Regions from separate parts of the Mesorhizobium sp. M0478 genome, predicted to be linked through region 2. Evidence: predicted binding sites of a transcription regulator. Region 2 holds the regulator's gene; the other holds the start of a gene.

Region 1 (4,460 bases), on a different contig from region 2:
ACGGATCGTCGGCGACCAGCGCGAAATAGGAATAGAGCGGCGCCGAGGTCTTGCCGACCGGTCGGCGGACATAGGCAAGTGTCGCCTCATGGTCCGCCTTCAGCGCATCGACGACGCGCTGGTCGTCCGCCACCGTCGGCTTGTTTGCCTTGTCGACGCGCTCGTAGATCGGCCTTGCCTCAGATGTGGCCGAGGCTACGCGCCATTTCGATCCGTCCCGTTCCAGAAGCAGATCGATCAGTCCCATATGCGAGCCCCAGAAACCGCCCATCACGGCGGGCTTGCCCTGCAGCGTGCCTTTCTCGGTGTCGACGCCATCGAGCGCCTGAAAATCCTTCTTGCCGGGGAAGACCAAATGCTGATGGCCGGTGAACACCGCATCGATGCCTTCGACGCCGGCGACGAAGAAGGAGGCGTTCTCCATGCCGTCGCCCTGCTTGATATCGATGCCGGAATGCGAGAGCGCGATGACGATGTCGGCGCCCTCCTCCTTGATCTGCGGCACCCATGCCCTGGCCGCCTCGACGATGTCGCGCGTCCTGACATTGCCTTCCAGGTTCTTCAGGTCCCAGACCATGATCTGCGGCGGCACGAAGCCGATGATGCCGATCTTGATCGGCTGCTCGACGCCCGACCCGTCCTTGATCTTCTTGTCGAGGATGACATAGGGCTTGAGGTAGAGCTTGTCGTCGCGCGGGTTGGCGGCAAGCTCGGTGCCGCGGATCAGATTGGCGCAGACGAAGGGGAAATTGGCTCCGGCCAGCACCTTGTCGAGGAACGACAGGCCGTAATTGAACTCGTGATTGCCGAGCGTCGAGCATTCATAGCCCAGCAGGTTCATGCCCTTCATGATCGGATGCAGATCGCCTTCCTTGAGGCCCTTCTCATAGGCGATGTAATCGCCCATCGGATTGCCCTGCAAAAGATCGCCATTGTCGATCAGCATCGCATTGGTGGCTTCCTTGCGCACCGCCGCGATCAGTGAGGCCGTCCGCGACAGGCCCATCGTGTCGTTGGCTTTATCGGCGTAGTAGTCGTAAGGCAGCACATTCACATGGATGTCGGTGGTCTCCATGATCCTCAGATGCGCCTGGTTGGCCTGCGCGCGGGCGGAAAACGGATGCAGCATGATCAGCGCCCCGCTGGCGGCCGCACCGGCAAGAAAACTACGGCGGGAGACGGGGTTGAGCAAATGTGACATTGGTTTTCCTTCCCAGCGACGTGACAAGATCCCAGCCCCGGGCGGAAGCTTCGCGCCGAAAACCGGCCATGTCCATCGGGAAGTCAGTCGATCAGCAAAAGGTGACGGCTGGATGAATATCCTTGGCCGCGGTTGAGAACCTCAGCCCTTGTTATCATCGCCCTGGGTGATCAGTCGCGCGCTCCGCTGGCCGGTGAAATAGATCCATAGCCAGCTAAGCGACACCGACAGCCGGTTGCGGAAGCCGATCAGGAAGTAGATATGCGCCACGCCCCACAGCCACCAGGCAAGCCATCCCGTGAGCTTGATCCGGCCGAAATCGATCGCGGCTGCCCACTTGCCGATCGTCGCCAGGTCGCCGGCATGTTTGTAGCGGAAAGGGCGCGGCGCGCCATCGCCGGCCAGCCGCGCCCTGATCGTCGCGGCGACGTGCTTGCCCTCCTGCTTGGCGGAAGGCGCCACGCCTGGCACCGGCTTGCCGTCCGGCCGCAAGACATGCGCGGTGTCGCCGATGACGAAGATTTCAGGACTGTTCGGCACGGTCAGATCGGGCTCGACCATTACCCTGCCCGCCCGGTCCACCGGCGCTCCCAGCCACTCTCCAGCGGGCGAAGCCGCTACGCCGGCGGCCCACAGGATGGTTCGCGCCGGCAGATGCGTATCGCCAAAGACGACGCCTTCGGCATCGAGGCGCGTGACGGCGCGGCCAAGCTCGACCGTGACGCCCCGCCGCTCCAGCGCCTTGCGCGCATAGTCGGACAGCTTTGGCGCGAAATTGGCGAGGATCCTGTCTCCGGCCTCGACCAGCACCACACGCGCCTCACGCGTGTCGATGTTGCGGAATTCGCCGCGCAGCGTTTCGTGCGCGAGTTCGACAATGGTGCCGGCAAGCTCCACGCCGGTCGGGCCGCCGCCGACGATGACCAGTGTCAGCAGTGCCTGGCGCTTGGCCGGATCGGTCTCGCGCTCGGCCTGCTCGAAGGCGAGCAGGATGCGCCGGCGAATGGTGGTTGCGTCTTCAAGCGTCTTCAGCCCAGGCGCGAAAGGCTCCCATTCGTCGTGGCCGAAATAAGCATGACGCGCGCCGGTGGCGAGCACCAGCGTGTCGTAGGGAACAGAACTGCCGTCCTCAAGCAGCACGCGTTTGCCTGGACGGTCGACGCCGGTGACGTTGCCGAGCAGGGTCGTCACGTCCTCGCGCTTGCGCAGCAGATGACGGATCGGCCAGGCAACTTCCGAGGTCGCCAGCGAGGTGGTCGCCACCTGGTAGAGCAGCGGCTGGAAAAGGTGATGGTTGCGCTTGTCGATCATGGTGATGCGCACGGGTGCGCCGGCCAGCGCCCGGGTGAGTTCGAGACCGCCGAACCCTGCGCCGACGACAACGACATGATGGCTGGTTTCACTCATCGCATTCACCCCTGTTTGTCTCTCTTTATCTAGTGATTTTTGTGCACCGCAACAATGTCGCGGCGCGCTAGACTGCCGCGCGTAAGGCTGCCCAGGACTCGTCGCCGGATGTCGCGAATGCCTATGTCGGCAAGCCTGGACGGGTATAGCTTTGCAGGGGCTGGAACCACGGGAGTGAAGCATGGCCAACGACGATGACAAAGATCGCAAAGGGCGGGCGCAATATTCTTCTCCGCCTTGCTTCATGCACGAACTCGATCCGGAATTTCGCGCGCCATTGACCGACTGGACCGATGTGCGCCGTTGGCGCAAGGCCGAGCGCGAGCGTCTGATCGCGGCACGGTTGGCGGTTTCCGCCGATGCGCGGGTGGCGATGTCGCGGGCTATCGCCGAAGGGCTCGACGCGGCAATCGGCGACATTGCCGGCCGCATGGTCAGCCTCTATTGGCCGTTTCGCGGCGAGCCGGACCTGCGGCCGTGGATGGCGTCGATCAACCAGCGCGGCGGCCGCACGGCACTGCCAGTCGTCATCGAGAAGGGCCAGCCGCTGATCTTCCGCGCTTATGTACCCGGCGACCGGCTGGAAAAAGGCGTCTGGAACATCCCTATCCCCGCCGAAGGCGACCCGGTGCTGCCCGACATCGTCATCTCGCCGATCGTCGGCATCGACCCGCAAAACTACCGCCTGGGCTATGGCGGTGGCTTCTTCGACCGCACGCTGGCTGCCATGCCGTTCAAGCCATTGGTCATCGGCGTCGGCTACGAACTGCAGCGCATCCCCACCATCTACCCGCAGCCGCACGACATCCCGATGGATAGGCTGGTGACCGAGACTGCTCAGGGCTAGGCCAGTTCCGGCTTCATGCCCATCGCCGTGCGATCGACGATCTCGCGCAGGGCAAACGACGAATTGATCTTGGTCACGTGCGGCATCGCCGACAGCCATTCCTTGTGGATGCGCTCATAGTCGACCAGGTCCTTGGCGGCGATGCGCAGGATATAGTCATATTCGCCCGACATCAGGTGGCACGACAGCACATTGGGGCAGCGCTTGATCGCCGCCTCGAAATCCGACAGCGTCTTTTCGAATTGCCCCGACAGCGATATGTGCACGATCGCCGTCATCTGGTGGCCGAGCGCGGCATTCGAAAGCCGGGCGTGATAGCCGCGGATGGTGCCGGATTTCTCCAGATTGTCGAGCCGGCGCGAACAGGCCGACTGCGACAGGCCGACCCTTTCGGCGAGCGCCGCATTGGGTATGCGCCCATCCTTCTGCAGAGCCTCGAGAATGGCGATATCGATCCTGTCGAGCGGCATTTCTCGTGATTCCTGCGAAATTTCCTTGATTTCGCGCAACGATTATCGAAACGCGTAACCCCGCGCAAGCGCATTCGCAAACACCTGCGCAACGATTCGTGGTTCACTCGGTTGATACAGGGAACGAGCCCGAAGGGCCGGATCAGGAGAAGACTATGCGCGTCGGCTGCCCCAAGGAAATCAAGAACCACGAATACCGCGTCGGCTTGACGCCGGGCTCCGTCCGCGAATATGTCGCGCATGGCCATGAAGTGCTGGTCGAAAGCGGCGCCGGCGCCGGTATCGGCGCCGATGACAATGCGTATCGCGCCGCCGGCGCCACTATTGCCAAGAGCGCCGCCGACGTGTTCGCCAAGTCCGACATGATCGTCAAGGTCAAGGAGCCGCAGCCCAACGAATGGGCGCAGCTGCGCGACGGCCAGATCCTCTACACCTATCTTCACCTGGCCCCGGATCCGGAGCAGACCAAGGGCCTGCTCGCGTCCGGCGTCACCGCAATCGCCTATGAGACCGTAACCGACGACCGCGGCGGCCT
Region 2 (4,460 bases):
TGAGGCGCGAGGAGGCCGGGAGGAAAACAAATGTCGGTTGGGATCCGCCACGACGATCTGCGCCGTCGCAACCGTGCGATGGTGATTTCGGCCGTGCGCCGGGCCGGCCAGCCGTCGCGGACCGAGATTGCGGCGACCACCGGCCTCAGCCATTCGACGATATCGGCAATCTCGTCTGATCTAATTCAAGAAGGCATCCTGATTGAAGGCAAGCCTGGCGAGACCGGCTCGCTGAAACGCGGCCGGCCGCAGGTCGGCCTTGGCCTCAACCCGGAAGCGGCGGCGGTCATGACCGTGGTGCTGTCGCTCAATTTCCTGTCCGTCACCGTCATCGACTATGCCGGCCACGTCGTCGCCGAGGAACAGCGCCGGCTGGACACGCTGACCAAGCCGCGCGACGAGCTGATTGGCGAATGCGTAGCAATCGTCCGGCGGCGGCTTGAGGATCCCGACCTCGATGTCCAGAGCATCGCCCGCATTGCCATGGGCATCCAGGGCATCACCGATTCGCAGGCGCGGGCCATGCTGTGGTCGCCAATCACGCCACTGACCGACATTGCCTTCGCCGACATGTTGGAAGCGGAATTCGGCATTCCTGCCACCATGGAGAACGACTGCAATATGATGGCGGTGGCCCTGCAATGGCGCCAGCCCGAGCGCTACCGCGACAATTTCATCGCGATCCTCTTGTCGCACGGCATCGGCATGGGGCTGGTGCTGAAAGGCGAACTGTTCACCGGCACCCATTCCTCGGGCGGCGAGTTCGGCCACATGATCCACCGTCCGGGCGGCGCGCTCTGCCGCTGCGGGCGGCGCGGCTGCGTCGAGGCCTATGCCGGAAACTACGCCATCTGGCGCAGCGCCAAAATGATGAGCGAAGATGCCGAGCCGGTCGATATCGGCGACGCTGATATGCGCGCACTCGCCGCGCGCGCCCGCGAAACCGATGGCCCGGAGCGCGAAGCCTATCGCAAGGCCGGTGAGGCGCTCGGCTTCGGCCTCGGCAGCCTGTTTGCACTGATCGATCCGGCACCCGTCGCCATGGTCGGCGTCAGCGCCGCCGCCTTCGACTTGATCGAACCGGCATTGCGCGAAGCGATCGCCCAGACCGCCGGCGGCCAGCACTCGAAATCGATCTCCTTCGACACCGAGCCCAACGAGCTGCCGCTGATCCGCGAAGGCTGTGCCATGCGCGCGCTCGGCTTCGTCGATCAGGAGATTTTCGCGCCGGGCATTCAGGCCAAATCCGGCAAGCATGTCGCCTGAATGGCCGGCAACGGCGCGACGCGCAGCATCCTAGTCTTCCCTGATCGCGTAGCCGGCGCCGCGAATGGTACGGATGACATCCGGCATGCGGCCGTTGTTGACCGCTTTGCGTAAGCGCCCGACATGGACGTCGACGGTTCGCTCGTCGATGTAGATCGTCTCGCCCCAGACATTGTCGAGCAGCTGGCTGCGCGAGAACACGCGGCCGGGATGGCGCATCATGAATTCGAGCAGCCGGAACTCGGTCGGTCCGAGCCTGATCTCGCTCTTCTTGCGGTAGACACGGTGCGACTCGCGGTCGAGCACGATGTCGCCGACCTTGAGCACGCTGGACAGCACTTCCGGCTTGGCCCGGCGCAGCAGCGCCTTCACGCGCGCCATGAACTCCGGCGTCGAGAATGGCTTGACCAGATAGTCGTCGGCACCGGTGGACAGGCCGCGCACGCGATCGCTTTCCTCACCGCGCGCGGTCAGCATGATGATCGGCAGCCGCTCGGTTTCGGGCCGCACTCTAAGCCGCCGACAGAGCTCGATGCCGGAAACAGCGGGCACCATCCAGTCGAGCACCAGGAGATCGGGCACGTTTTCCTGCAGGCGGATCTCGGCCTCGTCGCCGCGTGTCACCACCTCGACGTGATAGCCTTCGGATTCGAGGTTGTAGCGGAGGAGCACGCCTAGCGGCTCCTCGTCCTCCACGACCATGATGCGTGGCGCGATCATAGGCAGTTCACCCTCATCAGGCCGGCGTGGCCATCGCCGTCTCGTCCTGCTTCGGACGATTGGCGGGCAATTGCTGGCCGGTCAGCACATAATACGCATTTTCGGCGATGTTGGTGACATGATCGCCGATGCGCTCAAGATTCTTGGCGCAGAACAAGAGATGCGTGCAGGCGGTGATGTTGCGAGGGTCTTCCATCATGTAGGTCAAGAGCTCACGAAACACGGACGTGTATTTGACGTCGATGCGCTCGTCGTCATTCCTGAGTTTTGCAAGAGCTGCCGCATCGGTGGCGGCATATTCCTCGACGACGCCTTGCACCTGGATCAGCACCAGTTGCGCCATGGCATCGATGGAGTGCGAGAGGTCGCGCGGCGTGACGCTCAAGCCCACGGTGCCGACGCGTTTGGCGATGTTCTTGGCGAGATCGCCGATGCGCTCGAGGTCGCCGGCCATGCGGATCGAGCCGACCACGGCGCGCAGATCGTTGGCCATCGGCTGGCGCTTGGCGATCAGCGTGATGGCGCGGTCGTCCAGTTCGCGCTGGCGCGCATCCATGATGGCGTCGTCGGAAACGACACGCTGTGCCAGCGCATTGTCCGAATTGAGCAGCGCCCTGGTCGAGCCGCTGACCATCGAGCCTGCCAGATCGCCCATGTCGCGGATCAGCTTGCTGATCTGCCCGAGCTCTTCATCGAAGGAGGCGACGGTATGTTCACCCATGATCTTGGTCCTCGTGCCTGAAAATTCACCCGCCGGACGGCTCAGCCGAAGCGGCCGGTAATGTAGTCCTGGGTGCGCTTGTCGTCGGGGTTGGTGAACATCTTGTCGGTGGCGCCCTCCTCGACGAGATAGCCGAGATGGAACATCGCCGTGCGCTGCGACACGCGCGCCGCCTGCTGCATCGAGTGGGTGACGATGACGATCGTGTAGTTCTGGCGCAGTTCGTCGATCAGCTCCTCGACACGGGCGGTGGCGATCGGATCGAGCGCCGAGCAGGGCTCGTCCATCAGGATCACCTCCGGCGACACGGCGATGGCGCGCGCGATGCACAGGCGCTGCTGCTGGCCGCCGGACAGGCCGGTGCCGGGCTCCTGCAGGCGGTCCTTGACCTCGTTCCAGATCGCCGCCTTCTTCAGGCTCTGCTCGACGATCTGGTCCATGTCGGACTTGCGCTTGGCCAGCCCATGGATGCGCGGGCCGTAGGCGACGTTCTCGTAGATCGACTTCGGGAACGGGTTGGGTTTCTGGAACACCATGCCGACGCGGGCGCGCAGTTCGACGACATCGATGTTCTTGTCGTAGATGTCGTCTTCATCGAGCGTGATCTTGCCGGTCACCCGCGCCGAATCGATGGTGTCGTTCATGCGGTTGAGGCAGCGCAGGAAGGTCGACTTGCCGCAGCCGGACGGGCCGATCAGCGCCGTCACCTGGTTCTGGCGGACGTCGAGATTGACGTCGAACAACGCCTGCTTCTCGCCGTAGAAGACGCCGACCTTGTCGCCGCGCATCTTGATGACTTCGTTCGACTTGGCGTTCATTTTGTCGCCCACTGCATTCTCAAGGGACTGTTCGGTCATGATGTTCATACCAAATTGCCTTTTTTCTACCAGCGCCGCTCGAAGCGGCGCCGGAGCACGATCGCGGTGATGTTCATGGCCATGAGGAAGACGAGCAGGATGATGATGGCGCCGGACATGCGCTCGACAAAAGCGCGCTCAGCCTCGTTTGCCCACATATAGATCTGAACCGGCAGCGCGGTCGCCGGATCGAAAGGCGTCGTCGGATAATCGGCGACGAAAGCGACCATGCCGATCAAGAGCAGCGGTGCTGTCTCGCCGAGCGCACGCGCCAGGCCGATGATGGTGCCGGTAAGGATGCCTGGGGCGGCAAGCGGCAGGATGTGATGGAACACCATCTGCATCTTGGAGGCGCCGAGACCTAGGGCCGCCGAGCGGATCGACGGCGGCACCGCGGCGAGGGCGGCGCGCGTGGTGATGATTATGGTCGGCAATGTCATCAAGGTCAGCACCAGGCCGCCGACGAAGGAAGCCGAGCGCGGCATGCCGAGGAAGTTGATGAACACGGCAAGGCCAAGCAGACCGAAGACGATCGACGGCACCGCCGCGAGATTGTTGATGTTGACCTCGATCAGGTCCGTAAAGCGGTTCTTCTTGGCGAACTCCTCCAGATAGATCGAGGCGGCGACGCCGATCGGCAGCGCCAGCAAAAGCACGATCACCATCATGTAGAACGAGCCGATGATGGCCACGCCCATGCCCGACGTTTCGGGCCGGCTGGAGGCGCCATAGCTGAACAGGCCGGTGTTGAAATGCTCGGCCATCGCGCCATCGGCTTTGAGCTTGTTCATCCAGTCGATCTGCTGGTTGGACACCTTGCGGCGCGCTTCATCGACGCCGAGGTCGATCTGACCCTTGAAGGCCGAGTCGAGGTTCGCGGCAGCCAGGATGTCGAC

What was found. The regulator PhoB, encoded in region 2, activates phosphate uptake and scavenging genes when phosphate is short. The targets are predictions, from matches to a motif close to TGTCATNNANCTGTCAT.
Region 1: NKI64_RS30240 (bifunctional 2',3'-cyclic-nucleotide 2'-phosphodiesterase/3'-nucleotidase) is a predicted target of PhoB. The motif match lies at 1,303-1,319, and genes of this name have one in related genera.

The regions. Positions count from the first base shown of each region.
Region 1 covers NZ_JAMYRH010000021.1:6,903-11,362, reverse strand. Annotated here, with positions in the region: gene NKI64_RS30240 (bifunctional 2',3'-cyclic-nucleotide 2'-phosphodiesterase/3'-nucleotidase) at 1-1,201, opposite strand, end outside; gene NKI64_RS30235 (NAD(P)/FAD-dependent oxidoreductase) at 1,343-2,608, opposite strand; gene NKI64_RS30230 (5-formyltetrahydrofolate cyclo-ligase) at 2,790-3,455, shown strand; gene NKI64_RS30225 (Lrp/AsnC family transcriptional regulator) at 3,452-3,925, opposite strand; gene ald (alanine dehydrogenase) at 4,081-4,460, shown strand, end outside.
Region 2 covers NZ_JAMYRH010000001.1:387,101-391,560, forward strand. Annotated here, with positions in the region: gene NKI64_RS01860 (ROK family protein) at 31-1,266, shown strand; gene phoB (phosphate regulon transcriptional regulator PhoB) at 1,297-1,986, opposite strand; gene phoU (phosphate signaling complex protein PhoU) at 2,003-2,707, opposite strand; gene pstB (phosphate ABC transporter ATP-binding protein PstB) at 2,749-3,573, opposite strand; gene pstA (phosphate ABC transporter permease PstA) at 3,591-4,460, opposite strand, start outside.